Regions from separate parts of the Mesorhizobium sp. M1A.F.Ca.IN.022.06.1.1 genome, predicted to be linked through region 3. Evidence: riboswitches for the same ligand, from Rfam matches in the RefSeq annotation. Region 3 holds a riboswitch; each other region holds the start of a gene.
What was found. A riboswitch is a leader RNA that binds a small molecule or an ion and turns the genes downstream of it on or off. The one in region 3 is predicted to bind cobalamin.
Positions count from the first base shown of each region.

Region 1: it holds a riboswitch for cobalamin, as region 3 does, so the genes downstream of both, EJ078_RS02595 (HoxN/HupN/NixA family nickel/cobalt transporter) here and EJ078_RS26135 (DUF1636 family protein) in region 3, are expected to answer to the same signal.
Region 2: it holds a riboswitch for cobalamin, as region 3 does, so the genes downstream of both, bluB (5,6-dimethylbenzimidazole synthase) here and EJ078_RS26135 (DUF1636 family protein) in region 3, are expected to answer to the same signal.

Region 1 is NZ_CP034455.1:526,235-536,443, forward strand. Features, by position in the region: gene EJ078_RS02585 (group 1 truncated hemoglobin) at 1-366, opposite strand, end outside; gene EJ078_RS02590 (HWE histidine kinase domain-containing protein) at 683-2,152, shown strand; gene EJ078_RS02595 (HoxN/HupN/NixA family nickel/cobalt transporter) at 2,686-3,732, opposite strand; cobalamin riboswitch at 3,843-4,034, opposite strand; gene EJ078_RS02600 (DOPA 4,5-dioxygenase family protein) at 4,115-4,522, opposite strand; gene EJ078_RS02605 (hypothetical protein) at 4,767-5,492, opposite strand; gene EJ078_RS02610 (hypothetical protein) at 6,023-6,166, shown strand; gene EJ078_RS02615 (nucleoside hydrolase) at 6,197-6,952, opposite strand; gene EJ078_RS02620 (ABC transporter ATP-binding protein/permease) at 7,303-9,417, opposite strand; gene EJ078_RS02625 (LysE family transporter) at 9,500-10,099, opposite strand.
Region 2 is NZ_CP034455.1:1,444,057-1,454,265, reverse strand. Features, by position in the region: gene ribB (3,4-dihydroxy-2-butanone-4-phosphate synthase) at 1-129, shown strand, start outside; gene EJ078_RS07225 (GNAT family N-acetyltransferase) at 161-697, shown strand; gene EJ078_RS07220 (MFS transporter) at 723-1,946, opposite strand; gene EJ078_RS07215 (TetR/AcrR family transcriptional regulator) at 2,068-2,658, shown strand; gene EJ078_RS07210 (hypothetical protein) at 2,803-3,783, shown strand; gene EJ078_RS07205 (D-amino-acid transaminase) at 4,026-4,880, opposite strand; gene EJ078_RS07200 (aminotransferase class V-fold PLP-dependent enzyme) at 5,072-6,253, opposite strand; gene bluB (5,6-dimethylbenzimidazole synthase) at 6,601-7,332, opposite strand; cobalamin riboswitch at 7,375-7,553, opposite strand; gene EJ078_RS07190 (histone deacetylase family protein) at 7,668-8,594, shown strand; gene EJ078_RS07185 (exodeoxyribonuclease VII small subunit) at 8,598-8,849, shown strand; gene EJ078_RS07180 (DUF2277 domain-containing protein) at 9,041-9,307, shown strand; gene EJ078_RS07175 (pirin family protein) at 9,316-10,209, shown strand, end outside.
Region 3 is NZ_CP034455.1:5,492,937-5,503,145, forward strand. Features, by position in the region: gene EJ078_RS26105 (precorrin-3B C(17)-methyltransferase) at 1-53, opposite strand, end outside; gene EJ078_RS26110 (precorrin-2 C(20)-methyltransferase) at 50-808, opposite strand; gene EJ078_RS26115 (precorrin-8X methylmutase) at 805-1,437, opposite strand; gene cobG (precorrin-3B synthase) at 1,441-2,802, opposite strand; partial or broken gene cobN (cobaltochelatase subunit CobN) at 2,799-6,392, opposite strand; gene cobW (cobalamin biosynthesis protein CobW) at 6,410-7,447, opposite strand; gene EJ078_RS26135 (DUF1636 family protein) at 7,449-7,877, opposite strand; cobalamin riboswitch at 7,916-8,115, opposite strand; partial or broken gene EJ078_RS26140 (winged helix-turn-helix domain-containing protein) at 8,145-9,384, opposite strand; gene EJ078_RS26145 (NADH-quinone oxidoreductase subunit A) at 9,719-10,084, shown strand; gene EJ078_RS26150 (NADH-quinone oxidoreductase subunit B) at 10,075-10,209, shown strand, end outside.

The DNA.
Region 1 (10,209 bases), 1.3 Mb from region 3:
GGCGGGAGAAATCTTCAGGTCCTTGTGGGCCTCCTCGAGGCCGAGCGGCGTCGCGCCCGGCTCGGTGGCCACGAACTTGAAGGGGCCGCCGGAAACATCGCACACCCACAGCGTACGCATGAACTTGAGGCCCGGCAGCCGTTCGAGGTTCTTGGTGTGCCATTTGCGCAGTTGCGGGTTCTTGGACTTCTTGCCGACGATGGGGTTTTTCACGACGGCGTCGCTGAAGTGATCGACCACGGCTGCGATGGCGAACACGCCTCCCAACCGATCGTATAGACTCTTGTCCGGCGCGGTCTGCTTGGTCTGCGCCAGCGCATCGCCGGCGGGCAATATGGCGGTCGACATGGCCGCCGCCGCCAGCACGGCGACGACGCTTCGTCTCGAAAGAGAGGTCGAAACAGCCGTTTTCATCTCTGGTACCTCCGTTGGGCCAGAGCCGGCCGCTCTGGCGGCTTCAATGCGTGATTGCGGGACATATGCACTTTGCCTCAAACGGCATCGTATGAGGAACTAACGAAACTGCGCCCGAAATATTCCTCCGGCGGACCGGCAGCCTGGGGTCTATTCACGATGGCTAAAATTTTGCGTGACGGAGACGGATACATAAACGGCGTCGCGCGTTAATGCGCCTATGGCTGACGGGCTCTTCCGTGAATCGTGGCCTCGCGGAAACGGCGAGATGGCGCGATTCATTCGCGAATATCCCTGGTCGGAAAGCCCGCTCGGGCCGATCGAGACATGGACGCTCAGCCTGAGGACGACGGTCGACCTGATGCTCGCCGCCGAAGCCCAGATCGTGCTTTTCTGCGGGCCGGAGTTTGTCGCGCTCTACAATGACGCCTACGCGCCGACCATTGGCGACAAGCATCCGCGCGCGCTCGGCCGTCCCGCCGAGGAAAACTGGTCCGAGCTCTGGACCGACCTCGAGCCGCTGCTGCGCGGAGTTCTCGAAACCGGCGAAACCTTCTCGGCCAGGGACCGGCCTTTCTACATCGAACGATCCGGCCTGGTCGGCGAGACGGTCTATTTCGACATCTCCTATTCCGCAGTGCGGGCGCAGGACGGCACGGTCGAAGCCGTGCTCTGCATCGTTTCGGAGACCACGGCCCGGGTGCTGGCGGCAGCAAAGGTGCGCGAAAGCGAGCAGCGGTTTCGCGCGCTGGTCAATGCCAGCTCCGACGTGGTTTACCGGATGAGCCCGGACTGGCAGGAAATGCATGAGCTGGACGGCCGCGGCTTCCTGTCGAGCGCCCAGGGGCCGGCGATCCGCTGGCGCGACGAATACCTGTTCCCGGAAGACCAGGCGAGCATCCAGGCGGCGATCGAGCGCGCCATCATGGAGCGCGGCGTGTTCGAGCTCGAGCACAGGGTGCGGCGCGCCGACGGGTCCGCCGGCTGGACCACCTCACGGGCAATCCCGATCGTCGATGACACTGGCAGCATCCTGGAATGGTTCGGCATGGCGGCCGACATCACCGAAAAACGGGCGAGCGAACAGCAGATCCAGCTTCTGATGCGCGAGGTGAACCACCGCGTCAAAAACCAGTACGCCGTGATCCTTTCCATGATCCGCGAGACGAGCAAGCGCGCGACCGACCCGCGCGCGTTCGAACACCAGATCCGCGAACGCATCATGGCGCTGTCGCGCTCGCACGACCTTTTGGTGCTGAACGACTGGCGCGGCGCAGGCATGGCCGACCTTGTGCGGGAACATCTGCGGCCGTTCGGACACGAAGAGCGAATCTCGCCTTGCGGGCCGGACGTGACGTTGCGGCTGAACGCGGTGCAGAACATCGGCATGGCGCTGCATGAGCTGGGCACCAACGCGACGAAATACGGCGCCCTGGCCGGCGACGCCGGAACCGTGCGAATGGACTGGCGGGTAGCCCCGGCCCCCGAAGGCAGCGATTTCGAGCTGGTCTGGGAGGAACATTTTTCCGAACCTGCCGCGGCCGCCGATGCCGAGCCGCACAAAGGCTTCGGCAGCGTCGTTCTCCAGCGCGTCGTCCCCACCAGCCTCTCCGGCAGCGCCTCCATGGAACGGCTGCCCGGCCTCGTTCGCTGGACGCTCTCGGCGCCGCTCGCCAACGTGGTCGTCGCCGGCGGGGCGGAGCTCGACCCCGATGAGCAGATCGCCGGGCTGACGTGAGGCCGGTTGCATCCTGGGAGACCGAACAGGGCGGCTCGCCGCCACGTCGGAAGCTCGCTGGCGCCGCCGAGCCCTCGCCGTAGCGCCGTACGCCGAATGGCTTGCGCTGCTCCCATTTTTGCTTTCCCCTTCCCCGCTTTTTTAGAACAGAAAAGCGCCAGCTTTTCTGTTCTGGACTCTGGATATTTGGACTGGATACTGGCTTATGGATTATGGGACTTATCCCAGGCCTTAACCCCTGGCTTATCCAAGCGCAGAATTCCGTCACACTTCCAAAGGCTTGGGCTACGGGTCCTCAGCATGCCTTTGAAGCGCGTGCGCACGGGCCGGCTATCTCCTGTTGCTGTCTGGCCAACAGTGAACAAAATAGGAACAAAAATGTCAAGGCGAGCACCGCTGACGGGGCGGCGATCGACCTTTGCCGTCATCGGCTTCCCGATGCCGAGGCATTCAAGGAGGCAGGCTGGCAGCCCGCCGGCGTCTGATGGCAGAGAGATGCGGCTGGTCTGCTGCAGCCAGCCGCAGCCGGCGGTTTATGAATTCTTTGCTGCGGATGCGCTCTCCACATCATCCAGCCCCTTGGCCTTGTAGACGAGGTAGGAGATCGCCCAGGCGGCGATGAAGATGCCGATAATGGCGAAGCCCAGATTGTTGAAATTGTCGTTGAGCGTGCCGACGCCGTTCCAGAAGCCGCCCGACAGACCGAGCTTGTCACCGATCAGGCCGAGCGCCTCGATGCCGCCGATCAGTACTGCGACAAGGACCGACACCAGGGTGATCGTCATGTTGTAGTACAGTTTGCGGATCGGCTTGACGAAGGCCCACTCATAGGCGCCGAGCATCATCACACCATCGGTCGTGTCGACCAGTGACATACCGGCCGCGAAAAGCACCGGGAAGACCAGAATGGCTTCGAACGGCACGCCCTTGGCCGCTTGTGCCGCGGACACGCCGAACATGGCGACTTCGGTCGCGGTGTCGAAGCCAAGGCCGAAGAGGAAACCAAGTGGGAACATGTGCCAGCTCTGCGACACCAGCCGGAACATCGGGCGGAAGACGCGGGCCAGGAAGCCGCGATTGTTGAGCAGCAGGTCCAGGTCCTCCTCGACAAACGCCTCACCGGCCCGCACCCGCCGATAGCTTCTGTAGATCGAGAACAAGATGACGATGTTCATCGCCGCGATGGCGAGCAGGAAGAGTGCGGAAACGCCGGTACTGATCGTGCCGCCAATCTCCTGAAAGCTCTGGAAGCGGCCGAGCAGGGACGTTGCCGCCGCGATAGCCGCAGCGACGATGACGACGATCGTCGAATGGCCGAGTGCGAAAAAGAAGCCGACGGAGACCGGCCGTTTGCCGTTCTGCATCAGCTTGCGCGTGACATTGTCGATGGCCGCTATGTGGTCGGCATCGACGGCATGGCGCAAGCCGAGGCCATAAATGACGAGAGCGACGCCAAGCAATGTCGGCTTGTCGTGGAAGGCGACGAAAGCCCACAGCCACGCCCCGACGTTGAGAATGGCGAGCGCCCCGTAGATTGTAATCAGCCTGGCCTTCAGGTCCGGCGCGGTTTTGTTCAGCATTTTCGATAGTTGGGTCAGCATGGTTCTGCCTTTGACGTTGCCTGTCATCGCAGGGAACTCGCCCCGCCCTCCGGCCAGGCGCGCACACCGGATCACCCCGTCCGATGTTCTGCTTTGACGTCCATGATGGCAGGTCTCCTGGCTCGCGGATTCCCGCCGCTTTCGCCTTCCCGGCCCATGCAGCCAGTGGCATCGTGAAACCGGCATGCCGCTTACAGTTGCGGGGGCAGCCACGGCTTTGGATTTCTCCGCACCGCGTTCCCTTTTGATCCCCGAAGGGAACCATCAGCGCGAATTCGCCACACCGCGATTGGTCAGTCAATCGACAACTCCGCCGGCCAGCCGCCTCTCACGCCATCGTGACGAGATCGCCGCGCCCCCCTCACACCCCCAGCGTCGGCTCGGTATTCACCTCCAGCGCCTCTTCCGCCTCGTCCTCTTCGCCAAGCACGTCGCCCTTCACCGGCAGCGCCTGGCCGATCCAAATCGGGTCGATAAGGTGGTCGCGCTTGGGGTTGGTGGTGTTGGGATGGATGAGGATGCTCAGGCCGCCATGGTTCAGCATCAGCCAGGGAACCAGCGTGGCAAAGATCTCGGTGGCGAAGGAGACCTGGTACATGGCTTGCTGGTGCGGGCCGACCGGCTCGTCGCGCCAATTGCCCAGGCGCACGCGGAAACGCTCTGCGATGCGATCGCGAAGCCATTCGGCGTGCTGCCGCTCGGCCTCCCCGCCGTAGTAGATATGGGCGTGATAGCTCGCGATCTCGGCGATCGGCCTGACTTCGTTCATCGCGATGCTCCCCTTCGATGATTTTTTTGCGCCCGGCGGAACTCTAGCCGAAGCGCGGGCGCCTTGTCTGCAGCCGGCCGAGGTCCGCGCCTACGGTCGGCAGGGTTATCGGATATGGCGCTCCCCCGCTCCGTCTCGGCTGCGCCGAGCCACCTCTCCCGTCCACCTTGTGGGGGCGAGGAATTGCCAAACCGCCGAGGTTGCAACCGGCAGGAAGGATGGCAACGGCCGTTCTGCCTTTGCCCTAAATCACCGCGGTGACCGCGCCCTTCGCATTTAGGCGACAGCCGACTTTCGCCTGCCTCACTTCGATGCCGCCTCGCCCGTCATAGTCTATGCGCACCTCGATCGGCGCGTTGAGCCCGCTTCGGCGTTGACGCAAGGGGCCGGCGCTGACCGTGTAAACACGCACGGCGCCGAGGGGCTTGGCGGCCGCCGCGATCGCGGCGCGACAGGCGCGCACTACGGCGGCCGGCGTGCCGGGTATCGCCTTCGGAGGTGACAGCGGCGCGATGCGATAGCCTTTGGTGACCCGCCGGAGGTCGCCGCCGGCGGATCTGGAGGGCCTCAGCACTGGAGGCAGCACAATGGTCTGCGTCGCGCTTTTGGCCAAAGCAGGGGCTGTCGGCACCGCGGCCGGGTTCTGCGCAGAGGCAGCCGATCCGCTGACGGCGGAAGGATCGTCGCCCGCGGCGGCGCCGCCCACGCTTGTCGACACGCCTGTGCTGGTGCTGCCCAGATTGCCGCCGGCATTGACGCCGAGCGATCCGCCGCCGGTCGATGCGCCGACGTTTGCGCCGCCGACACCGTCGGCACTGGCGCCCACGCCCGCCGACACGCCTTGCGAACCGGCGCCCAATCCGGCGCCCACGCCGATGCCGCCGACCTTGCCGCCCACGCCGACGTCAAGCGCCGAGGCATACCCGATCGGGATGGCGATCGCCAGCGCGGCTGCTAGGTATTTTTTCATGGCCAGACCTTTGTTCCAAGGCCAACCTTGTGTGGCTCCTCATCGAGCGTCCGCTCGACAGCGGTCTGCGAAGCCTTCGTCGCGCGAACGCGTGCCGAGCGATGGCGACTTCTCGCCTTGCCAGGCATCGGCCTCGGCGGTGACCGGCGCGGCTGGAGGCCGCTCGAAAGACGAATGATAGAAAAGCGGTCTCGGCAACGCCAAGCACTGAAAAAGGCTTAGGACCTCTCCTTTCAACTTAGCTGTCGACAGCAGGGCAAGTTTGAGCTCGCCTACGCGCTGCTAACGGGTAACTTTCAAATTAGTTTCAACTAAAATGCAACAGAACAAGGACACCACCGTGCCAGCGCCGGTTGCTGATGCCGACGCCGGGCTCTCGTCGAAATGGCCGTCTCGCCTTCGCCGGGCCAATTCTCCCCCACTTCCTGGCGTGCGCGGGCCTGGAGGCTTGAGAGTCGCCCAGGGCGGCAAGGCGCCCGCGCTACCGGCTCGAAGCCGCAACGCTCGTCGCGCTGGCCGACAAGGACGCGGTGCTGGTCGGCCAGGCCGACCTGTTGCGATCGATGGTCGAGGGTGCGGCCGGCGATGCGATCCTGGCCAACAAGCGCGAGATCGAGACCGGCATCGCCGCCATCAGCGCCACATTGCGCGACAGGCAATCGTTCCTGCTGTGAGGGCCGGCTAGGCCTTGCCCCTGGAGCGCCTCACGCCTTTTGACTGGTGAGGCGCTCGAGCGCATCGACGATCAGGTCGCAGAATTTCGCATGGTCGAGCTTCATCGCCACGGTATGGCGGAAATCGACCTGCTCGCTCGCCGTGCCGCCGAAATGGCGCATGCCGCCCAGCTTCTCGAAATTGCAGACCGTCATGCCCTTGGTCCACCGTCCGGCAAGCTCGACGCGGATATCGGCCTTCTCGGTGGTGAAGACGCCTGCATCGATCATCGCCGCCACGCAGCAGGCGTCATGGACGGCGGGATAGGCTATCTGCAGCAGGCCGCCATGCGTGGTCGCAATGAACTCCCAGATATCGAGAATGAATTTGGCGATCGGGCCGCCGACAGCGCGCACCCTGTCCTGCAGGTCGGGGGTGGCCAAGGCCTGGTGCGTGAGGTCGAGCCCCACCATGGTGACGTCCCAAGCGGCGCGGAACACCACGTCTGCGGCCTCCGGGTCGGCATAGACGTTGAACTCGGCCGCGGGCGTGATGTTGCCGCGCGTGAAACTTCCGCCCATCGCGACGACCCGCTTCACCCGCTCGACGATGCGCGGCTCCTTGCGCACGGCTAGAGCGATGTTGGTGTAGGGCCCGACCGGCACCAGCGTGACGGTTTTCGGCTCATGCGCCATGACCGTCTCGATGATGAAGTCGACGGCATGGCGCTTGTCGAGCTCGAACGAGGCGGGCGGCAGCTCCGGGCCATCGAGCCCGGTCTCGCCGTGGATCTCGACGGCCAGCACCTGGTCGATGATCAGCGGGCCGGGACTTCGCCACCGGCACCTTTATGCCGTAGGCCGTGCATACGGAGAGCGCATTGCGCGTGGTGTTCTCGACATTGTGGTTGCCCGAAACCGTGGTGATGCCGAGAAGGTCGATGTTCGGGTTGCCGGCCGCAAGCAGGATGGCGATGGCATCGTCGTGCCCCGGATCGCAGTCGAGGATGATCTTTTCCATGGGGGTCGCCTCTCCCTGGCCTGCGGCGATTACAGACCGGGGCCTCTGGTGACGTCAAGGTTGCCATCCGGCCGAAGCGCGACCCCTGCGGTCCGATCACCATCTCGGACGTTCTTGCCTGCCCTTGATGCCGCCCTCAGCGCGCCGGCCCTCCTCTCGCCCCGCTCCCCCACAGCGCCCGCGCGAACACGTTGCGCTTGCCCCTGCGCGGCGCCAGCTCCACATCGCTGACCAGCTTCGCGCCGCCTTCGCGCCGCTCCAGCGTGATCTTGCGGCTGTGGAAAGCTTCCAGCTCGGCGCGGTGGGCGACGCTGATGACGGTGACCTTCGGCAATGCCTGGATCACCGTCTGCATCATCTTGTCCTGGCTCTTCTCGTCCAGCGCCGAGGTCGCCTCGTCCAGCACGACGATGTCTGGCTCGTGCAGCAGCAGGCGCGCGAAGGCGAGGCGCTGCTTTTCGCCGCCGGAGAGCGTCTGGTCCCACGGCGCCTCTTCCTCGATCCTGTCCCGCAGGTAGCCGAGGCCGACCTTGTCGAGGGCGGCGTCGATCTCGTCCACCGTCCAGTTGTCGGCGGCGGCCGGATAGGCGACCGCGCGCCGCAGCGTGCCGGTCGGGATGTAGGGGCGTTGCGGCAACATGAACAGCCGCTTGCCGGCATGGAAATTGACGCTGCCGCCGCCCCAGGGCCACAGGCCCGCGACGGCCCGCACCAGCGTCGACTTGCCGGTGCCGGATTCGCCCGCGACCAGCACCCGCTCGCCCGGGTTGATCTCGACCTTCGTCTCCTTGACCACGCCGGTGCCGTCGTTGAGGGTGACGGAGAGATCGTCCAGGCTGAGCATGGCGCCGTTTTGCGTCTCGCCGCGCCGGATGCGCCCAAAGGACTCGCTCTCTTCGGCGCGCTCCAGCCCGTCGAGCGACATCATCAGCGAAGCGACGCGGCGCGCCGAGGCGTTCCAATCGGCCAGGCGCGGATAATTGTCGACCAGCCAGCCGAACGCGCCTTGCACGATGGCAAAGGCGGAGGCCGCCTGCATGACCTGGCCGAGCGACATCGAGCCTTCGAGGAATTTCGGCGCGCAGAGCAGCACCGGCACCACCGGCGCGAACAGCATCGACCCTTGCGAGACAATCGCGGTGCGCATGTGCTGTCCGGTCAGCAGCGCCCATTGCCTCAGCACATGGCCGAAATTCCTGTCGATGCCGCTGCGCTCCTCCGCCTCGCCGCCGAGCAGCGCGATGCTTTCGCCGTTTTCGCGGACGCGCGTCAGCGTATAGCGGAATTCGGCTTCCGCCTGGTTCTTCCGCTCCGAAAGCTGCACGAAATGGCGGCCGATGACCACCATCGAGGTCGAGGTGATGGCGGCATAGATGACCGCGGTGACGACGAGGAAGCCGGGGATGGTGATGCTCTCGCGGCCGAGCGGTAAGGTGAGCGCGCCGCCGATGGTCCACAGCACGACGATAAAGGTCGAGGCCGCCAGAAAGGCGTTGAGGACGCCGGAGATGAAATCGACGGGGGACTCGGTGGCGATGCGCAGATCTTCGGTGAGACGGGCTTCGGGGTTCGAGTGGTCGCCGGCGACGAGGTTCAGCTGATAGTAGCGGCCGCTGGCCAGCCAGCGCGCGATGACAGATGTGGTGAGCCAGGAGCGCCAGCGGCGCTGGATCGTCATACGCAGGTAGACCTGAACGACGACGAGGCTGGCGCTTCCGGCAACCAGCGGCACGAAGACGGCGCTCAGCATATAGACGGTGTGGACATTGCGCTGCTCGATGGCGTCGAAGAAGGCGCGGTTCCAGACATTGATGCCATACTGGAAGCCGACATTGACGCAGATCAGCACCAACAGCCCAATCGTAAACGGCCATGCGAGCTTGTCGCCATTCCGGCCCCAATAGCCGCGCCCGCTGATCCAGAACCGCCTAAACAGGTACTTCCTGCGCGCCTGCTCGGCCTCCTCGGGCGTCAGCTTCGGACCGGGCTCGACGGATTCCGGCGGCGGCGGCGCCGGTTCGCCGACGGCCTCCGGCGTGGCTTCGGCCGGCTCCTCGTGCTCGGGCGATTGCTTCGGTTGCGACTTCTCTTCGCGGGGTCTTTCCGGGTGCAAGCTTTCCGGCGGCGACTTTTCCGGCCGCGTCTTGCCCGGGGGTGCCTTCGCTGCGCCCGTCTTTGCGGGGCGCGACTTCCCGGCACCGCGCGGCTGGGCGCCGTCGGCCGATCTTGGCTTGAGCTTTGCTTCAGACATCAGCCGACAACGGCTCAAAAATCAGAAGGTTTCACGATCTCGGCGAGAGATGTTGCCTGCCCGCTCGGGCCTCGACCTCACCTCACCCGGCAAAACCCCGCCGCGCGGCGGCCATGCCTTCCCACATCAGCTTGATCCCGAGCGCGCCGACCACGGCGCCGGCGGCGCGGTCGATCCAGTGCTTGGTGCCGAGATAGGCCGCGCGCGGCCGGCTGGAGGAAAAGGCGAAGGCGACGACCGCGTACCAGACGAATTCGTTGAGGAAGAGCAGCGGCGGCAGGACCAAGAGCATCCAGAGCGGCGGCGAGGCCGGCAGCATGGCCGCGAACATCGAGGCGTAGAAGATCGCCGTCTTCGGATTGGCGAGCTGGACCAGAAGCGCGCGACGCAGCGCCCGCCAGAACGAGCCGGCGCGCGCCGAGGCATCGTTCGCGATCTCGATCGGCTGATTGGCGCCGCGCCAGATCTTGATGCCGATCCACAACAGATAGGCGCCGCCGGCAATGCGCAGGAAAATGTCCAGCCAAGCGATCTGGACGAGCAGCGCGGTCAGGCCCGCGACCGCGATGATGGCGAAGATGAAGCCGCCGATGCCCATGCCGATCGCCGCCGCCAGGCCATCCGTACGCTCGCCGGCCACCGCGATGCGCGAGACGACGACGAAGCTCGGCCCCGGGCTCATCGCCCCCAGCAGGAAAACGCCAAGGATGGAAAGGATGGTTGCAATCTCGGACAAGGCTTCCTCCGCAGGTCGGCTGCAATTCCCTGCGCAGTACAATGCACGCGCCGCAC
Region 2 (10,209 bases), 2.2 Mb from region 3:
ATCGGGCTCGGAGCGCAGATCCTCAAGGATCTCGGCATTTCCTCGATCAACCTGATCGCCTCGCGCGAGCGCCACTATGTCGGCCTCGAAGGATTCGGCATTCACATCGCCAAAACGGAAATTCTCTGACGTTTCGGCCGACAGGCGGCGGAGAAAAACGATGGCCGCGCCATTGCCTGTCAGCCAGCAGACCGAACGATTGCTGCTGCGCCGGCCCAAACAGGCGGATCTGGAGTTTCTGGCCGATCTTTTTTCGCGCCCCGAACTGGTGGCGCATCGCCCCGACCCGACGCCGGACACGCCGCAGCAGAGCGCTGCAAGGCTCGCTCGCGACATCGATCATTGGGACAGGCACGGATTTGGTCGCTGGGCGGTCGAAGCCAACGAGAGGCTGATCGGCTTCGGCGGTGTCACCTTATCGAGCGATTTCGATGGGCTGAACCTGTCCTATCATCTTCATCCCGAGACCTGGGGGCATGGCTACGCGACGGAACTGGTCCGGGGGACCTTGCACGCGGCTTTCGGCCCCTTGCGCGCCGATCGGGTGATCGCACTGGCGCGTCCCGCCAATCCGGCATCGCGGCGCGTGCTGGAGAAATGCGGCTTCGTCTTCGAGCGGGAGATCATGCTCCATGGCGCGCCGACGGGGCTTTACGCAGTCCCGGCGGCGAAGTTCGTTCAAAAGCAGGACATATAGCCAGCCAGAGCCGGATGCATCGGTATCATCCAGCCGGAGCAATCGCCGCTTCGCATTCATTCGGGTCGCAGTCCGGCGTCGCCAGCCGACACTGGCCGGCGAGCACGGTGACCAAAGCGACTGAGCCTGCCGCCACCGACACCCAGAACCCGTTCTGCGGTCCAAAAGTGTCGACCATCCAGCCGGCGGCGAAGGAGCCTAGCGCCATGCCGATGCCGATCCCGGTGGTCACCCAGGTCACGCCTTCCGTGAGCATTGCCGGCGGCACGTGGCGTTCGATCAGGCCAAAGGCGGTGATGAAGGTCGGCGAGATGGCAACGCCGCTGACGAAGACGGCTAGCGCCAGGGTCGGCACCGTGTCGGCAAAAAGCAGCGGCAGCGTGGTGAGCGCGATGACGGCGACAGCTATCGCGAGTTGGCGTTGCAGCGGCGTGCGCAAACTGAGCGCGCCGACGATGATGCCGAGCACGAAGGATCCCAGTGCATAGACGCCGATGACGAGGCTGGCTGCTTCGGGCTGGCCCAGCTCTTCAGTAATGGCAACGGTGGTGACTTCCGCGGTTGCGAAGGTCGCGCCGACAAAGATCAGCGCAAAGGTGATGATCTGCACCGGCCGCAGGCGGATCGCCGAACCGGCCGCGCCATCCTCGGCCGGGCGAATGGGCGGTTCCGTCGAACGCTGCAGCAGGAATGCCGCCGAGCCGAAGGCGAGCAGCAAGGTGCTCACCACCATCCCGGCTTCCGGGAATAGCGCGGCGCTCAAGCCCACCGACAGCGATGCCCCAGCGACATAGACCAGCTCGTCCGCGGCCGATTCGAAGGCGAAGGCCGTATTGAGCTCGGGGCGGTCGCGAAAAATCTCGGTCCAGCGCGCCCTGACCAGCGCCGGGATGCTGGGCATTAAGGCGGCAAGCAGCGACGATAGGAACAAGGTCCACACCGGCCAGTGCTGGTTGGCCGCGACGATCAAGGTCGCGAAGGCAAGCGCCGAGACAAGTGTCGTCGGCACGGCAATCCGGCTCTGGCCGAGGCGGTCGACCAGCCGCGAGACCTGCGGCGACAGGAAGGCGTTGACCAAAGCGTATGTGGCCGAGACGGCGCCGGCCAGCCAGTACTCGCCATGCGTTTGTGACAGCATCGCCACAATGCCGATCGGCGCCATGGCGATCGGCAGCCGGGCGATGAAGGCTGCCGCGGCGAAGCTCTTCGTGCCAGGAGCCCGAAAGATTTCCGAATATGGGTTTCGCATGGTCCCGTTCCTCGACAAGGGAAGGCGCCGCAATTACATACGCAGCGTATGAATGTCAGATAGTTCATACGTCGCGTATGTCAATTAGCATACGACGCGTATGTGAATAAGACCAGGAGCCATGCACAAACCCCGCAAGGAGATGATCGCCGAGACGCGCGCCAAGCTGATCGCGGCCGCGCGCCATGCCTTCGGCACGATCGGCTATGCCGAGGCCTCGATGGACGATTTCACCGCTTCGGCGGGTCTGACGCGCGGCGCGCTCTATCATCATTTCGGCGACAAGAAGGGGCTCCTGCAGGCGGTGATCGCCGAGATCGACGCCGAGATGGCGGCGCGGGTGAACGAGGTGGCCTCGCGGGCGCCTACTCGCTGGCAGCATTTCGTCGACGAATGCACCACCTATATCGAGATGGCGCTTGAGCCGGAAATCCAGCGCATCATGTTCAGGGACGGCCCGGCCGTGCTCGGCGATCCGGCTCAGTGGCCCAACGCCAGCGCCTGCACGGCTTCAATGACCGATCACCTGTCAAAGCTGCAGGAGGAGGGCGTCGTCGTTCCCGATCTCGACCCCGAGACCGCAGCGCGGCTCATCAACGGCGCCAGTAGCCAGGCCTCGCAGCGCATCGCCAATGCCAAGGATCCGGAAGCGACGTCGAAGAAGGTTGTGGCGGCGTTCAAGCAGCTGCTGGAAGGCCTGAAAACCAAATAGCATCCGGTCGCGGCGTTCCGGGCAATCACTCGGGTCCGCGCTGCCTCAGACAATTGTCCCCCGCTCAAAATCCCTCCGACATTGACTTTGGCAGGAGCGAGCGCATCCTCTCCCGCCAATTCTCTGAGGCGGAGGGTCGGGGCCATGTGGGACTTCAGCATCGGCCGGTCGGTGTCCATCATGATGCGGACATGGCCGTTCATCGTCTTTCGCATCATCGTCTATTTCGGCATCACGGTGGCCTACATAACGGCGACCGGCACCGGCGCCAGCGTCGGTTACGGCGTCGGCCACATCTCGACCGATCCGGACGGGCCGATGTCCTTTGCCTTGTGGGGTGGGGTCGTCGGCTTCGGCGTGGTCTCGATCGCCGTCTACTGGATCCGCGAATACATTCTCTATGTGCTCAAGGCAGGCCATATCGCCGTCATGGTCCATCTGATCGACGGGCAGGACGTTCCCGACGGCCAGGGCCAGATCGCCTATGCGCGCGAAGTGGTGACGAAGCGCTTCGCCGAGGCCAACATCCTTTTCGTCGTCGACCAGCTGGTGAAAGGCGCCATCCGCGCCATCACAGGGCTGATCGGCGGCATTGCTGCGTTCCTACCCATTCCAGGCTTAAGCGGTCTGGTGAGCTTCATCAATACCGTCATCCGCCTGTCGCTGACCTATGTCGACGAGATCATCCTCGGCTACAACATCCGCACCAATTCCAACTCGCCTTTCGAGACCGCCAGGCAAGGCGTCGTGCTCTACGCGCAGAACGGCAAGTTGATGGTCAAGAACGCCGTCTGGCTGGCGGTGATCATGTGGGGTGTTTCCTTCGTCATCTTTCTTTTGATGCTGGCGCCCGCCGCCGCGATCCTCTGGGCCATGCCGGGCCAGCTTGCCGGCTGGGCCTTCGTGTTGGCCATCGTCTTCGCCTGGGCCTTCAAGGCGGCTTTCATCGAGCCCTTCGCCATCGCTTCGCTGATGCAGGTCTACTTCGCCACCATCGAGGGCCAGGTCCCCAATCCGGAATGGGACCGGCGCCTGGCCGAAGCCTCGTCCAAGTTCAGGGAGCTGCGCGACAAGGCGCTCAGCCCCTTCGGCGGCTCGCGCTGGGATTCGCCAAGGACCGCTTGACTAGAGTCAGAGAAGATGCCTCGCCAATGGAAGGATCGCCGACAGCATCTGGCGCGAACGCCAGTCTAGCAGCGGCCTTGTCAAGCTACTTGGGCGCCGCGAGTGCTCGGGCGAGCTATTCACGTGCAGGGCTGGCGTCAGGAGTGCTTGAGTTAGCGCGGTCTATATGCGCCCTGAGTAACGCCACCGGCAGGTTGCGTATCGAGGTTTGACGCCGCAGAGAACACCGTCGACGATCAACGCTAGATCGCCGATGCTCGGCTTCTATCGAGATAAATTTGTCGCAACCGCCGGGTGACTACGCCCGGCAGCCCGTTGCCGATCGGCGCACCATCCATCCTGACCACCGGGTTCACCAGCCCGGATGATGACGTTGAAAACGCCTCCGTCGCAAGTCTGGTCTCTACTACTGTGAATGGGCGCTCCTCCACCCGCAGATGAAGTTCACTTGCGCACTGCAGAACGACTGCCCGGGTAATCCCGTGCAGGATATCGCTCGAGAGATCCCGCGTGACGATCGTCCCATCCGAAGTCACGATATGGGCGTTGTTGGAAGAGCCTTCCGTGACGTAACCATCCCTCACTAGCCATGCGTCATCGGCGCCGCGTGATTTCGCCTGCATTTTGGCCATGGAGGGATACAGGAGTTGCACCGTTTTGATGTCGCAGCGCCGCCACCGGAGATCTTCCACGGTTATGACGTGCTGGCCGCGTATGGCGACCGGATTTTCGACAAATGCCTTCTCTTGTGTGAAGAGCACCACGGTGTTGGGCGTATCCCGAGTAGGAAATATGAAATCGCGGTCGGCCGCGCCCCGGGTGATCTGCAAATAGACAAGTCCCTCGGATACATTGTTCTGTCCAATGAGCTCCCTGTGGATCTTCAAAAGATCTGCTTCGGTCAGGGAGAACGGCATATCGAGCTCACGGAGCGATCGCCGCAGGCGCGCCATGTGACTGGCAAAATCGACGAGCTTGCCATCAAGAACGAGCGTGACCTCATAGACTCCGTCGGCGAACAGGAAGCCCCGATCGAAGACCGAGATACGGGCCTCGCTTTCCGGTAGATAGGATCCACTCACGTAGACTTGGCGCATTGATCGACCTCAAAAATGCAGACCACGCTCACCGCCTTGAGCGAAACTATTGAACTCTTGTCAGGGTGCAGGCCTGGGCAGCTTTAAGCGCAAATAGCGGCGCTGCCATCCTGCACCCCTCGACTGCGAAAACGCTATTCGCCAGACAGCAGACGGCTAAGGTCGGGCACAGCCAGAGAAAATTCGTCGGTTCACTCCACAGCGCTTCGCAGCGCGGCGACAAAGGCATCAAGATCGCGCTTAAGCATGTAAATGTGTGGCGAAACCCGCAAACCCTCGACGTGCTCGACCTTGCGGTATTTCACGTGGACCTGGTGTTTCTCGCGAAGGTCGCGCTCGAGTTCTTGCATGTCGATGCTGTCGATCGAAAACAGACTTATCGCAGCGAGGCTGTCCGTGTCGGTCGGCGTATGGAGCCTGAAACCGGGAATGTCCTGGACGAGACCTACCCAATATCGGGTGAGTTCGCGCAGTCGCGCATGCATCCGTTCCGCGCCGATCGCCTTGTGGAATTGAATTGCGGGCGCGATTCCTGCCTGGACAGCGGAATTGTAGGTGCCGAGATTCCAATGGTCGAACCTGTCTATGTGCACCGCGGGCTGGTCGAAAGGTGCAAGCAATGGCCAGGTGGTATCGATCCGGCGTTCGCTGACGACCAGCATCCCGTTGCCGATAGGAGCACCGAGCCACTTGTGCAGGCTGGTGACAAAAAAATCGCAATCGAGTTCGCGGAAGCTGACCGGCATCTGAGCAAAAGTCTGGGCACCGTCGACGACAGTCATGATGTCGCGCTCCCGCGCGATTTCGCAGAGCCGGTTCACCGGCAGGACACGCCCGTTCCAGTGGTACATGTGGGTCAGCTGCAGGACGCGGGTACGCGGGGTCATCGCCTGAACATAGGATTCGATGATGTCGTCGTCGCTGTCCATGAGGTCGAAGGTGCAGTTTACAACCTCGATGCCCTCGCGCTGTTGCCGCTGCAGCCAGCCCGCACGAACGCTGGGGTAGTCCCAAGGCGAGATCAGCACTTGATCGCCCTTAGTCAGCGGTATTCCGAAGATCGCTGTCGAAAGACCCTCCGACGAATTCCGGTTCAGCGCGATCTCTCCGGGGCTGCAATCGATCAGTTCCGCCAGCTCGCGTTTGATATGAGGAAGTGCTGTGTCGAGCTTGCTCCACATATTGTAGTCGGGATTGCGACTGATGAAGCGGTAGGCGTCAACCGTCGCTTCCTCGACAACAGTCGGTGGGGGACTGACCGCGGCGTTGTTCAAGTTGAGGAATGGTTCTTGCGGCGGGTATTTTGCGCGGATGCGCTCCCATTCCGCTTCGTCCTCATGTTCGGCGGACCGATCTATTGCAAAAAAATTCATGGGAACACGCCGGGTCTCATCTATCGCCCGACAATAAGCGCCGTAGCCCAGCTCAATCTGCCTATTCACATGAGAAGACAGAATTTAATTGCGAACGCCGGTGAATTCGCCAGACGTTGAAGCCCGAGAACGACATCGCTTGGCACAGGGTTAGCCGTGAGGAAGCGAGTGCGGAGATCCGGCCCAATCACGCCAGGAAGAACCGTCACGTTGTCGAGCGATGCGCGAACAATCCCCGGTTTTCTGAGCGGGCAACGACGGTCAGGCATTTCCAATGCGCCATTGCGCAAACGCGAAGCGCGATGGCGCGTTGCGGTTGGGGCGGGTCTATGGAACGCCGAGCGGTTCTAAGGCTTTAATCGTTCTCCGAGACGAGCGATCGCCGATTTGAGCGGCGCCTCGCCGGCGCCGCAAAAGGTCTCGCTCATCACCAGCTCGGGCAGCGGCAGGCGCTTGCCCCAGCCATGCGCTTCGAGGTCGGGCCTTGGAGCGAATTCCGAGACGCGGCCGACGCAGAGATAGGCGATCGGCGTGACGTGCTCGGGGATCGACAGCAGTCGCTTCAGCGCTTCGGGCTCGATGATGCTCACCCAGCCGACCCCGACGCCTTCCGCCCGCGCCGCGAGCCAGAAATTCTGCACCGCGCAGACGGTGCTGTAGAGGTCCATCTCCGGATTGTGCCAGCGCCCGAGCGGCGAGTTCTTCGAGCGCTGGCGGTCGCAGGTGATGCACAGGTTGAGCGCGCTTTCGCAGATGCCCTCGAGCTTCAGCTTGCGGTAGAGCGCCTGCCGGTCCGCCTCGATCGCCGGCAGTTCCTGTTCGCGCGCGGCCAAAAACAGGTCGCGCACCTGCCGCCGCCTTGTGGCGTCCCGGATGATGATGAAGTTCCAGGGCTGCATGTAGCCGACCGACGGCGCGTGGTGTGCCGCGGTGAGCAGCCGCGCCAAAACGCTGTCGTCGAGATCGTCGGCAAGGAAATGGCTGCGCACGTCGCGCCGGGTGAACATGGCCCGGTAGACGGCGTCGCGCGCCAATTGGTCAAAGTCATCGCCGCCGGCGGCGGCTGTTCGTGCCTGCATCGCTTGTCCCCTTGCGATAAGCAGTCCTCCGCCTGACCATGCGGATGACCATGTCTGCCGGGCCGGTCTTCTGGCTCGGGATCGACCCGCATCCGGCGCCTTCCCGTCTGGGACAGTGGCGTTTGCCGGCGCGGTCCCCCTCACAGCGTTGGGCACGCCACGGATTTCAACCGTGTTCCCGATTCTCCCGCGTTGCGGGCACCAGGCAGCGACGCGACCTTATCGCGAAGCCGAAGCCGGGCCAATGCCGCCAGCGACACGATTGGGCGCGATTTCCCCAATCATTCGGCGCTGAAACATGGCTATCCGTGCGACAGGTGCCTAGATTAGGCGCCATGACCACTCGTCTTTACACTCATCCGGTATTCCTGGAACACCTCACGCCGCCCGGCCACCCCGAGCGGCCCGACCGTTTGCGCGCCATCGAGCGCGTGCTCGACGACGAGGCTTTTTCGGCCCTCGACCGCGTCGAGGCGCCGGAAGGCGACGAGGCGACTATCCTTTACGCGCATCCGGAGGATTTCGTCGGCCGTGTCCGCGCTGCGATTCCCGAGACGGGGATCGTCTCGATCGATGCCGACACCAGCGCCAGCCCGAAAAGCTGGCAGGCCGCGGTGACGGCGATCGGCGCGGCGAACGCCGCCGTCGACGATGTGTTCGAGGGCCGTGCCGCCAATGTCTTCGTTGCCGCGCGTCCGCCCGGCCATCACGCCGAAAAAGCGACCGCGATGGGCTTTTGCCTGTTCAACACCGCGGCGATCGCCGCCCGTTATGCGCAGGAGAAGCATCTGGCCGAGCGCGTCGCCATCGTCGATTGGGATGTGCATCACGGCAACGGCACGCAGGACATTTTCTGGGACGATCCGTCGGTGCTCTATTGCTCGACCCACCAGATGCCGCTTTATCCGGGCACCGGTGCCAAGAGCGAGACCGGCGCCGGCAACATCGTCAACGCGCCGCTTGCGCCGAGCACCGGCAGCGACACGTTCCGCGACGCCTTCCTGTCGCGCGTGCTGCCGTCGATCGACGCCTTCCAGCCGGATCTGATCATCATTTCCGCCGGTTTCGATGCGCACCATCGCGATCCGCTGGCCGCGATCAACCTGACCGAGGATGATTTCGACTGGGCGACCGGCCAGCTGATGGAGCGCGCCGGGCGCCACAGCGGCAACCGGCTCGTCAGCCTGCTGGAGGGCGGTTACGATCTGCAAGGATTGGCATTTTCGGTCGCCGCCCATGTCGGGCGGCTGATGAAGGGATGAATGATGGCTGATGAAGCTAACCAAGACGTCAAGGCGATGAGCTTCGAACAGGCGCTCGACGCGCTGGAGAAGATCGTCGATGATCTGGAGCGCGGCGACGTTCCGCTCGACCAGTCGATCAAGATCTACGAGCGCGGCGAGGCGCTGAAGGCTCATTGCGACCGCTTGCTCAAGGCCGCCGAGGACAAGGTCGAGAAGATCAGGCTCTCGCGCGACGGCAAGCCGGTTGGAACGGAGCCGCTCGACGCCGAGTGAGGTGTATTGATATTCAGGTGAGGCCGCCTGCAAACGCGGCTTTCTGCGGTTCCGGTGCTCACGTCCTTCAAGTACGCTCCGGTCCGGTTCTCGGAACCCGCCATTTTCGGCTCGGTCTGACCTGAATCTCAACACACCTCGGTGCACAATGTCAGACCGGTTCGGGCAGAAAGCAGGTAAGGAGTTAAAGCATGTGCCGAAACATCAAGACCCTGTTCAACTTCGATCCGCCGGCGACCGACGACGAGGTCCATGACGCGGCGCTGCAGTTCGTTCGCAAGCTGAGCGGCGCGACCAAGCCGTCCAAGCGCAACGAGCATGCCTTCAACCACGCCGTCGAGGCGATCGCCGCCGCCGCGCGCGAGCTGCTTGACAGCCTCGAAACCACCCAGCATCCGCGCAACCGCGAGGATGAGGCCGCCAAGGCGAAGGCCCGATCCGCGCTCCGCTTCGCCTGACGCCGGTCATGAGCTTCTTTCCGGGCAACGATCCTGAGGCCGGCGACGCCTTCGCCTGCGACCAGATCGAGTTGATGGTCATTCCGAACGCCAAGGACATTGGCGGCTTCGAGGTTCGCCGCGCCTTGCCGACGGCGAAGCGCAGGCTGGTCGGTCCGTTCATCTTCTTCGACCGCATGGGTCCGGCCATCCTGCGCGCCGGCCATGCGATCGACGTGCGCCCGCATCCGCATATCGGGCTTTCCACCGTCACTTATCTGTTCGACGGCAAGATCAGGCATCGCGACTCGCTCGGCACCGAAATGGTGATCGCGCCGGGCGACGTGAATTTGATGACCGCCGGCCGCGGCATCGTTCATTCCGAGCGCACGCCCGAGGAATTGCGCGGCGCGCCGATGTCGATTTCCGGCCTGCAAACCTGGCTGGCGCTGCCGGACAGCAAGGAAGAAATCGCCCCGGTGTTCGCGAACACGTCGGTCGTCCAACTGCCCGAAATCGATGCCGAGGGCGTTAGCGGCCGCGTCGTCATCGGCGAATTTTCCGGGCTGCGCTCGCCCGTCGCGACCGCCTCGGAAACGCTCTATGCCGATCTGCGGCTGGCGGCGGGCGCCAGCGTCAAAATCCCCGGCGACGCCGAGGAACGCGCCATCTACACGCTGGAGGGCGAGGTTTCGATTGCCGGCGACCGTTTCCCGGCCGAGCGGCTTTTGGTGTTCAAACCGGGCGAAGAAATCGTCGTGTCGTCCGAGCGCGGCGCGCATTTCATGCTGTTCGGCGGAGCGTCGCTGGGCTCCAAGCGCTATATCTGGTGGAATTTCGTTTCGTCCTCGAAAGAACGCATCGAGCAGGCCAAGGAAGAATGGAAGACGGGCCGCTTCGATATCGTTCCTGGCGATGAGGAA
Region 3 (10,209 bases):
ACCTGATCGGCATTGCCGGGGCCGAGGCCGATCACGGTGAGGCGGCCGCTCAAGGCTTGGCTCCGGGAACTCCGGGACGCGCCGACCAGCCGGCGACCAGCACGATGGCGAAATAGGGGGCCTTGTCGTCCGGCTTTTCCGCGAGCCGCATCGACACGCTGCCCGGCATGGTGCCGCGCTCGACATAGACGGCCTTCGTCAGCTTGCCGGTCGCTTCCAGCGCGCGGCGGATCTTCGGCAGATTGCGGCCGACCTTCATGATGACGGCGGCATCGGTATCGGCCAGCCGTCGCATCAGCTCGAACTCGCTCATCGTGCCGGGAAGCACGGTCAGCACATCGTCGCCCTGGACGATCGGCAGGCCGGTCGCCGACCAACAGCCGGACATGGCGGTGATACCGGGAATGACTTCTGTCGGGAATCGGTGCGAGAGGCGCACGTGCAGATGCATATAGGAGCCGTAGAAAAGCGGATCGCCCTCCGACAGCACGGCCACCATCTTGCCGGCGCCGAGATGCCCGGCGACCTGTTCGGCGGACTGCTCATAGAAATCGGTGATCTGCGAGCGATAGTCGTCGTGATCCTTGTCGATCTCGGTCGTCACCGGATAGAGCAGCGGCAGCTCGACCATATCCGGGCGAAAGCGCGCCTCGACAATGGCGCGCGCGTTGCTGTTGTTGCCGCGCTTGGCGAAATAGGCGACAACGTCAGCCTCGGCCAGCGCGCGCGCCGCCTTCAGCGTCAACAGCTCCGGATCGCCGGGACCGGTGCCGACGCCGACGAGCCGGCCTTTGGGGAAAGCGTTCACAGGCCTGGCCTCGCCAATGCGTTGAGTGCTGCGGCCGTCATGGCGCTGCCGCCCAGCCTGCCGCGGACGATGGCGCAAGGCACACCGTAGGAGTTTTCCGCCAGTGCATCCTTGGATTCGGCAGCACCGACGAAACCAACCGGCATGCCGATGATGGCGGCCGGCTTCGGCGCGCCGTCGCGCAGTTTTTCGAGCAGATAGAACAGCGCGGTCGGTGCGTTGCCGATGGCGACCACCGAACCTGCCATGCGCTCGCTCCAAAGGTCGATAGCGGCGGCCGAGCGCGTGTTGCCGATTTCCTTGGCGATATCGACGGTGCGCGGGTCGCGCAGCGTGCAGATCACCTCGTTTCCGGCCGGCAGGCGGGCACGGGTGATGCCGTGGGCGACCATCTCGGCATCGCAGAAGATCGGCGCCCCGGCGGCAAGGGCGGCACGGGCCGCTTCAACGAAACCGCTGGAGAACACGAACTGGCTGGCTGCCTCGACCTGGCCGCAGGCGTGGATCATGCGGATCGCGACATCGGCCTCTGTCTCGGAAAAGCGCGACAAGTCCGCCTCGGCGCGGATGATGGCGAAAGAGCGCTCGTAGATCGCCATCCCGTCATGGATATAGTCGTAGGCGGCCATTCTTCAGTTCCGTCGATAGAGTTCGGCGATCTCAGTCGCGCCGAGCCTTGTGAGGCAAGCGGCGGCAGTCTCGCCGGGATGCCGTGCGTTTCGGATCGCCGCCGCAATGCCGGCGACCCCGCGCGCGGCGTCATAGCCCGGCCTGTATCCGGCAGGAAGGGTCTTTGCCGTCCCGTCCACGACAAGTCCGGCTTCGTTTTCGTCGCCGACCAGGGTGAGCCCCGCTGGGCCGGGATGGGCGCAGCCTTTGGCGCAGCCGGAAATGTGGAGGGTGAGGGAGGCATCGAAGAGATCGGGGCTTTCCGTTGCGATTTCTTCGGCGATGGCGCGGGTGGCGATGCGGCCGGAGGCGCAGGCGGGCGCTCCGGGGCAGGCGGCAATGCGGGTGCGCGGATCGGTGGGGGCGGTGATGAAGCCGAGGGCGGACGCGGAGGCTTGGAGAGAGGCGCTGGCGAATGGGGAGAGGTTGAGGAAAAGTAGGGTGCGGCCTGGGGCCATGCGGATTTCGGCCGAGCCCAGATCGGAGGCCCTGGCGGCGAGGTCGATGAGGTTCTGCGCCGGCATACTTCCGAAGGGCAGGCCGATGCCGAGGGCGTGGCTGCTGCTCAGGTCGAAGAGGCCGATGGGCGAATGCTGACGCCCTACGGCGCCCCCCTCTGTCCTGCCGGACATGTCCGGCAGGACAGAGGGGGGCGCGAAGGAATGCCAGCCTGCGAGCGAAGCCAACTGCCGGTCCGACAAATCCCGCGTGTGCGCCTCGCGGCCTTTTTCGGCCACCATCCTTAGTGCAGCCACCGCGATGTTGCGCGCCGTATCCTCGTCAACAGTGGCGAGTGACTTCGCGCTTTGGCTGTCACCGGCAACCGACACGCTCCACTGGACGCCGGCCACAGTCCGCACCGCCTTCAGCCGCACGTCAGCCGTCAGCGCGTCCACAGCCAACTGCCCGCCGCCGTCGACAACTACCGACACCTTCGGCCCCAGCCGTGGCGTCAGCCCGGCCTCTTCAACCGCCGCCCTGATCCGTTCCGCCAGCGGGCGCGAATCTGCAATCTCCTGCGGGTCGATACCCGCGAGCGGCCCGGTCTCCACCGGCACGCCCGTCCGCACCGCGATGCCCAGCGCATCCACTTCCGCCGCCAGCAGCCCAGCGCTGTCTGCGGTCAGGCCCCGGATCTGCAGGCTACCGCGAGCGGTCACTTCCATGATGCCGTTGCCGTGGCGCAAGGCGGATTCGCAAAGACCGATCAGCGACTTGGGTGCAAGCCCTCCAGGAACCGGATTGAGCCGCACCAGCAGGCCATCGCCGGTCTGCATCGGCGCGCTCAACGCGGGGCAGGCGCCACGACGCGAGAAGGCGTTCATGCCGCCACCTCGCTTGCCTGCGCCTCGGCGATCAAGGCCGTGAGATCGTCGTCGATGGAATTCCTGAGCGGATGCCAGAGACCGCGCCGTCGCGCAGCCAGGAATCGCTCAGCGATGACCTTCGCGGCGGCGGGATTTTCGCGCAGCAAGAAGGCTCGGACTTCCGCATCACCGATATAGGCGTCGTGCACCGCCTCGATCAGCGCGCCCGATATGGCATGCGTGGTCTCGGCGAAGCCGACCAGGCGGTCGACCGTCTCGGCGAATTCCGAGGCGCCGCGGGGGCCGTGGCGCATCTGCCCGGCAATGAAGCGCGGATTGACGGCGCGGGCCCGCACCACGCGCGACACCGCTTCGCCGACCGATCGCGGCCTCGGCTTCTTAGGGTCAGTCGTGTCGAGCACGATGACATCGGCATTCCTGCCAAGCGCGGCAAGTGCGGCCGAAAACCCGCCAATGAAGGCGACATCGGCCGAACCTTCGAGGATGTCGCGGCCCGGGTCGTCGCCGGTGTGGACAAGCAGGTCCGCGTCGGCGATGCGGCCCTCGAAGACGCCGGGCGCGGAGATGGCCTCACCGTCGGCGCCGCCATAGGCATGCGAGGTTGCTTCGAGATAGGCGCGGCCGATCTCTTCGCGCGCGCTCCATTCGCCGCGCGACAGCAATTCCTCGACTCCGGCGCCGTAAGTGCCGGGCGAGGTGCCGAAAATGCGCGGACCAATTTTGCCTTGGGCACGGGCCGCGGCGGCAAGCGGATTTTCCGAATCGTCCTCGTCGCGACCGGCGACGGCGCTGGCGGCGGCGCCGATCAGCGCGATCTGGGTCGGGAACATATCGCGAAACAGGCCGGAGATGCGCCAGGTGACGTCGACGCGCGGGCGGCCGAGGGCGGCCGGCGGCATCACCTCGATGCCGGTGACGCGGCCCGTTGCGGCATCCCATTGCGGCCGGCAGCCCATCAGCGCCAGGCCTTGCGCGATCTCCTCGCCGCCGGTGCGCAACGAGGCGGAGCCCCAGAGGTCGATGACCAACGAGCGCGGCCAGTCGCCATGGCTCTGCATGTAGCTGCGCACGACTTCTTCCGCCGCCGCCTGCCCGAGATCATAGGCCGTCGACGTCGGCATGGTGCGCGGATCGGAGGTGAAAAGGTTGCGGCCGGTGGGCAGGACATCGGAACGACCGCGCGCCGGCGCGCCTGCCGGTCCGGCCTTGATGTGACGCCCGTCGAGCGCAGCGAGCAGGGCGTCTTTTTCGGTCTCGGCGCTTTGGCGGCGCAGTGGATCGGCCTCTTCTTCCGGCGCGCGGCCATAGACATGCAGCCCGTCCTTGACGGCAAAATCCTTGAGGTCGCACAGCCACGCGTCGATGCGGCGCAGCGCCTCGTCCGGCACATCGGTTCCGGCAACTCCGGCTTCGGCAGCCAGCCCGGATTTCTCCGCTGTCTCGACGATGAGCCTGGCCAGACGGTCGCGGCGGCGGCGGTCGAGCCCGTCGGCTTGTGCGTATTCGTCGACCAGCCGCTCAAGCCTCTGTTGCGCCTCGTCGAGCCCGGCGCCGGTCAGCGGCGGCGGCAGGTGACCGAGCGTGACGGCCGAGATGCGGCGCTTGGCCTGCGCCGCCTCGCCGGGATTGGAGACGATGAAGGGATAGACAACCGGCAGCGAGCCGGTGACGATCTCGGGAAAGCAGGTGTCGGAGAGCGCGACCGTCTTGCCCGGCAGCCATTCCAGCGTGCCATGCGCGCCGACATGGACGATGGCGTGGACGCCGAGCGACTTTTGCAACCACAGGCCGAAGGCGATCAGCTCGTGGCGCGGGGGAAGGGTCGGGTCATGGTAGTCAGCGCGGCGGTCTGCGGAGCGGCCACGGTCGGGGGCCAGCGCCACGGTGACGTTGCCGAAGATGGCGGCGCGGAAGGGGAAGCTTGCGGAAGGAGGCGCTTGAACACCCCCTCTGTCCTGCCGGACATCTCCCCCTCAAGGGGGGAGATTGGCAGTTTCGCTGACGGCGCTTCTCCTCCAGCGTTGATGATTGGCGAAAGCATCGATGCAGGCGCAATCTCCCCCTAGAGGTGGAGATGTCCGGCAGGACAGAGGGGGCGCATTGACGTGAGCTTTGTCGTTGGCTCTCCCCCACGCTGCCTCAACCGTGTCGCGTGCACCTTCGGGAAGCGCTGCCGAAAAGGCGAGATATTCCTGTAAGGTGAGACCAAGTCCACCCACCTCCAACACATCCAGCAGCCCGCGTGGCGATTGTGGAATCCCATCAACCGCATAGCCCTGTTCCTTCAGGTCCTGCAGCATGGCGAGCACGCTCGACGGCACATCCAGGCCGACAGCATAGCCGGTGCGTCCGGGCGCGCTTGGATAATCCGGAATCAGGATCGCCAGCTTGCGTTCCGCCCGCTCCGTCCGTTGAAGGCGAATGATCGCCGCGACGCGAGCGGCGACCTGGGCGACGCGATCCGTTTCCGGTCGGTTGGCGAAGGCGCGGAAGGCCAGCGCCGGATCGGCGTCGATCTCGCCCTTGAAGGAGATCGCGCCGGCGAGGATACGGCCATCGAGCTCGGGCAGCACGACATGCATGGCAAGGTCGGCGGGCGCCAGGCCGCGCTGGTTTTTCTCCCAGACTTCGCGCCGCGTCGTGGCGACGATGACCTGGAACACGGGCACGCCGGCACGGTCGAAGAGCGTTTCGGCACCAGGCTCGGCACCGGAAGCGAAGGCGGTTGCAGTGACGATGGCGGACGGGTTCAACGAGGTGATGGCGGTTTCGACGAAAGCCAGCGATACCGGGTCCTTGAGGCTCGAAACAAAGATCGGCATTGGCGTCATGCCCTGCGAGCGAAGGGCATCTGCGAGTGCATCGATTGGCGCGACGTCCGCGGCAAGCAGCATCGAGCGGTAGAAGAGGATGGGGATGACGGGGGCACCGACGCTGTCGATGTTGAGCTCCGCCACACCCCCCTCTCTCCTGCCGGACAGAGGGAGGTGTGACGGATCGCCGACGTTCAAGAAGACTGATTTCGCGACAACTCCGATTCCTGGTTGATAGTACCCCGCCTTCGGCACGCTCACCGGCTCGGCCACGGCCGTATCCGACCCGGCGAGCCTTGCCAGTCTTTGCACCAGCGCGCTCATGTTCGCCGGGCCGCCTTCGCGGAAATAGCCGAGCAGGGCGTCGAGTTCGGCGCGCGGCAGGGTCGAGGCTTCGATCAGCCGCTGGTCCTCGTCATGGCTTTCGCCCGGCAGCAGCGCCAGCTTGATGCCGCGCTCGCGTGCGACCGCGGCGAGCTGGTCGGAGCCATAGCGCCACCAGTCGTAGCCGCCCAGGATGCGGACGAGGACCACCTTGGCGTGACGGGCAACGCTGTCGATCCAGAGGTCCACCGACATCGGATGGCGGAGATCGCGAAGTGCTGCCAGCCGCATCGACGGCAGCCGCGCGGCGTCGGCCTTCCACGCAGCGGCGAGGCCGGCGAGATCGCTGTCGGTGAAGGACAGGGCCACGACATCCGCAGGCGTCTGCCTGAGGTCGATCGGCTCGGCGAGATCGTCGAGCGAGGCGGATGTCGTGGTGAGGATGTGCATCGCGGTTCGGTCTTGCCTCAGCCGGCGAGGATACGCTCGATCGCCGGGCGGTTCAGCCCCTTGAGGCCGATGACGACGAGCCGCGATCGGCGGTCGTCGTCCGGCGTCCAGGCGCGGTCGTAATAGTGATTGACGCGCGGGCCGACGGCTTGGAGCAGCAGCCGCATCGGCTTGCCGCCCACCTCGACAAAGCCTTTGACGCGCAGAACGTTTTCCTGCTCGGCGGCGAGAGCGACGCGCTTTGCCAGCTCATCCGGACTGGCGATGGACGGGATATCGAGGACGAAGGAGTCGAAATCGTCATGCTCATGGTCGAGCTCGTCATCGTGATGGGTCTTGCGGTTCTCGACGTCGTCCTCGACGGCGAGGCCAAGACCGAGCAGCACCGACGGGTCGACCTTGCCCTGTGCGGTCGGCACGACCTTGACCGCGCGCGCCACGTGCTCGCCGATAACGGCATTGGCGCGGACTGAGCCCGCCGCGTCCATCAGATCGCTCTTCGACAGGATGATGAGGTCGGCGCAGGCGATCTGGTCCTCGAACACCTCTTCGACCGGATCATCGTGGTCGAGGGAATCGTCGGCGGCGCGCTGCGCCTGCAGGGCGTCCATGTCGGAGGCGACGCGGCCGTCGGCCAGCGCCGGACCGTCGACCACCGCGATGACGCCATCGACCGTGACGCGGCTCTTCACCGTCGGCCACTGGAAGGCCTGGACGAGCGGCTTCGGCAAAGCGAGGCCGGAGGTTTCGATCAGGATGTGGTCGACCTTCGGCGTGCGCGACAGGATCTGGTCGAGCGCCGGCACGAAATCGTCGGCGACGGTGCAGCAGATGCAGCCATTGGCGAGCTCGACGATATTTTCCTCTGGGCAGGTGTCGATGCCGCAGCCTTTCAGGATCTCGCCGTCGATGCCGACATCGCCGAATTCGTTAACGATGATCGCCAGCCGCTTGCCCTTGGCGTTTTCGAGCAGGTTGCGGATCAGCGTGGTCTTGCCGGCGCCGAGAAAGCCGGTGACGACAGTGCAGGGAACACGGGAGAGGGATGCGGTCATGTCAGTCCTTCAGCAGGTCGAGGGGAGGGAGGCGGGCAACCAGGCCGCGCTTGAGGGAATCGGGCCGGCCTCGCCAGGGGATGAGGCCGTCGGTCGAGGTGGCAAAGAGCTTTGCGCCGGTGACGAGGTCGGCGCCGCTGGTCGTTTCCAGGTCACCGAAGACATAGCTCCAGCAGCCGTCGCGCAGCAGCGCCGCGCTCAGGCGGCGTTTGCAATTGCCGAGACACTCGACGGTGCGGATGCGGATTTTCTCGTCCGGCGCGGCGCGGCGCGCGTCTTCGGCAAGGAGGGCGCCGGCGCGCGGATGCGCGTCCGAACCGGTCTCATCGCGGCAGGAGGAGCAGACGATGACGGTCACTTCCGATAGCGCGTCGCGAGGTTCGGACGAAATGTCCGCGGTATTAGCCGGAAAACTGACGTTGCGATCCAAAACCAGGCTCCTTGCCCGGAAAACCCGCCGAGCGATCGGATTCTCATGTCTCAGACGGCAGGTCTCCTGGCTCGCGGGTCGTCGCCTTGCGCCGCCTTCCCGGGAACATCCCAGTGGTTTTCGGCTGAGGCTCGTCGCTCACAGTTGCGGGGACAGCCGCGGATTTGGGTTTTCCCGCACCGCATTCCCTCTTGGCTCCTCCCCTTGCCGGGAGGAGACCGTCTGCGGCGGATTTAGGCTTAGAGGTGCTCGCATGTCAACGCGCGGCTACGACACCGAAATGTCGGCCAACGCCGGCCCAAGGTCGCCGCCCGGCATCACCTCGATGGTTTCCAGGCCGAGCCATGCCTGCATCTGTTTCAACTCATCGAAGAGCTGTGCGGCCGTTTCGGCGGGAGCGCCGGCTTCGGCAAAAGCCGCATGGACGCGCAGCACTCCGGCCGGGCGGTCAGCTCTCAGATCGACCCGGGCAACGATCCGGTCGCCGAGTAGGAAAGGCAGCACGTAGTAGCCGTACTGGCGCTTCTCGGCTGGCGTGTAGATCTCGATGCGGTAGCGGAAGCCGAAGAGCTTCTCGGTGCGCGTGCGTTCGAATACCACCGGATCGAAGGGCGCGAGCAGGGCGCGGGCCTCGATCCGGCGCGGAAAGCGGGCGTCCTTGTGGAGATAGGCGGGCTTGTCCCAGCCTTCGACCTTCACCGGCAGCAGTTCGCCCATCTCGACCAGTTCCTCGATTCTGGCCTTCGTATCGCCAGGCGCCAGGCGGAAATAGTCACGCAGATCGCCATAGGTTGCGATGCCATGGGCGCGGGCGGAAATGCGCAGCAATTGGCGATGCGCGTCCTCGACCGAGGGCACCGGCAGGTCGAGGATGGCCTGCGGCAGAACCCGCTCGGGCAGGTCGTAATAGCGCTCGAATCCTCGCCGGTAGGCGGTGGTGATGCGCCCGGCCCAGAACAGCCATTCGAAAGCGTGCTTGGCCTCGCTCCAGCCCCACCATCCGCCATTGCCCTTGTGGCCTTCGATGTCGGAGGCGGCGATCGGCCCGCGTTCCGCGACTTGCCCGTAGATCTCCTCGATCATCGCCTTGCGCTCGCGGCCCCATTTGGCGAGGCCGAGATACATTTCCTCGCCTTTCTCGGCCCGCTGCATGCGCCAGCGCATCAACGGATAGGTCTCGACGGGCAGGAAGGAAGCCTCATGGGCCAGTATTCGAAGACGGTTCGCTTGCGCGTGACGGCCGCGTTGTCGAGCAGCGCAAGCGGGTAGGGGCCGAGGCGCGAGTAGAGCGGCATATAGTGGGCGCGCACAGCGCGCGGTAGTAGGCCGAGTAGAGCGATATGGCGCGCACCACGGCGCTGACGGAATCGATCTGCAGCAGGCCAGTTCGGGAAAGCACGCGGGCGAGATGGCGACGATCGGGCGTGCCGGCAGGCCGCGCATCGGTAAAACCCTGCGCGCCGAGCGCAATGCGCCTTGCTGCGGCGAGCGAGATCTTTTCTTTCATCCAGCTACCTTGCCCTGATCCTTTGCCGGGGTTTCCAGTCGGTGATTCCGGCCATGCTAGCAGGCAAATGGCGGGAGATATGTCAGGATAGAAAAGTGGAGTAAAACATGAAGGAAATCAAACAGGAGCGGATCGGACCAGTTTCTTCCGATATGGCGTCCAGGGCCGGATTTTGAAGAAGGTTTGACTTGCGTCGCCGAAACCGCTGCGCTAACCCTCGCCGCGTCGCAGCATAGGCCACCTAAAACGGTTCAGCGGGTTAAACTGTCACGCTTCCGCCTTAGAGTCCGTTGCTGTAATCAAAGTGAACTGGCCGCCGAAGGAAAGTCGCCGCATGAGCGCACTCCTAAGTTCGTATCTGCCCATCGTGCTCTTCATCGCAGTGGCGATGGTCGTCGGCCTGGCGCTGATCGTTGCGCCGTTCCTGGTTGCCTACCGCAATCCCGATCCGGAAAAGCTTTCCGCCTATGAATGCGGGTTCAACTCATTCGACGACGCCCGCATGAAGTTCGACATCCGCTTCTACCTGGTGTCGATCCTGTTCATCATCTTCGATCTCGAGGTCGCCTTCCTGTTCCCGTGGGCGGTGTCCTTCTCCAAGCTCGGCATGCTCGGCTTCTGGTCGATGATGGTGTTCCTGGCGGTGCTGACCATCGGCTTTGCCTATGAATGGAAAAAAGGAGCGCTGGAATGGGATTGAACGACAGTTCAGGCACCCTCGTCGCGCCGAAGCCCAAGGGCATCATCGATCCCAACACCGGCAGGCCGGTGGGGGAGGACGATCCCTTCTTCCTCGAGATCAATAATGAGCTGGCCGACAAGGGC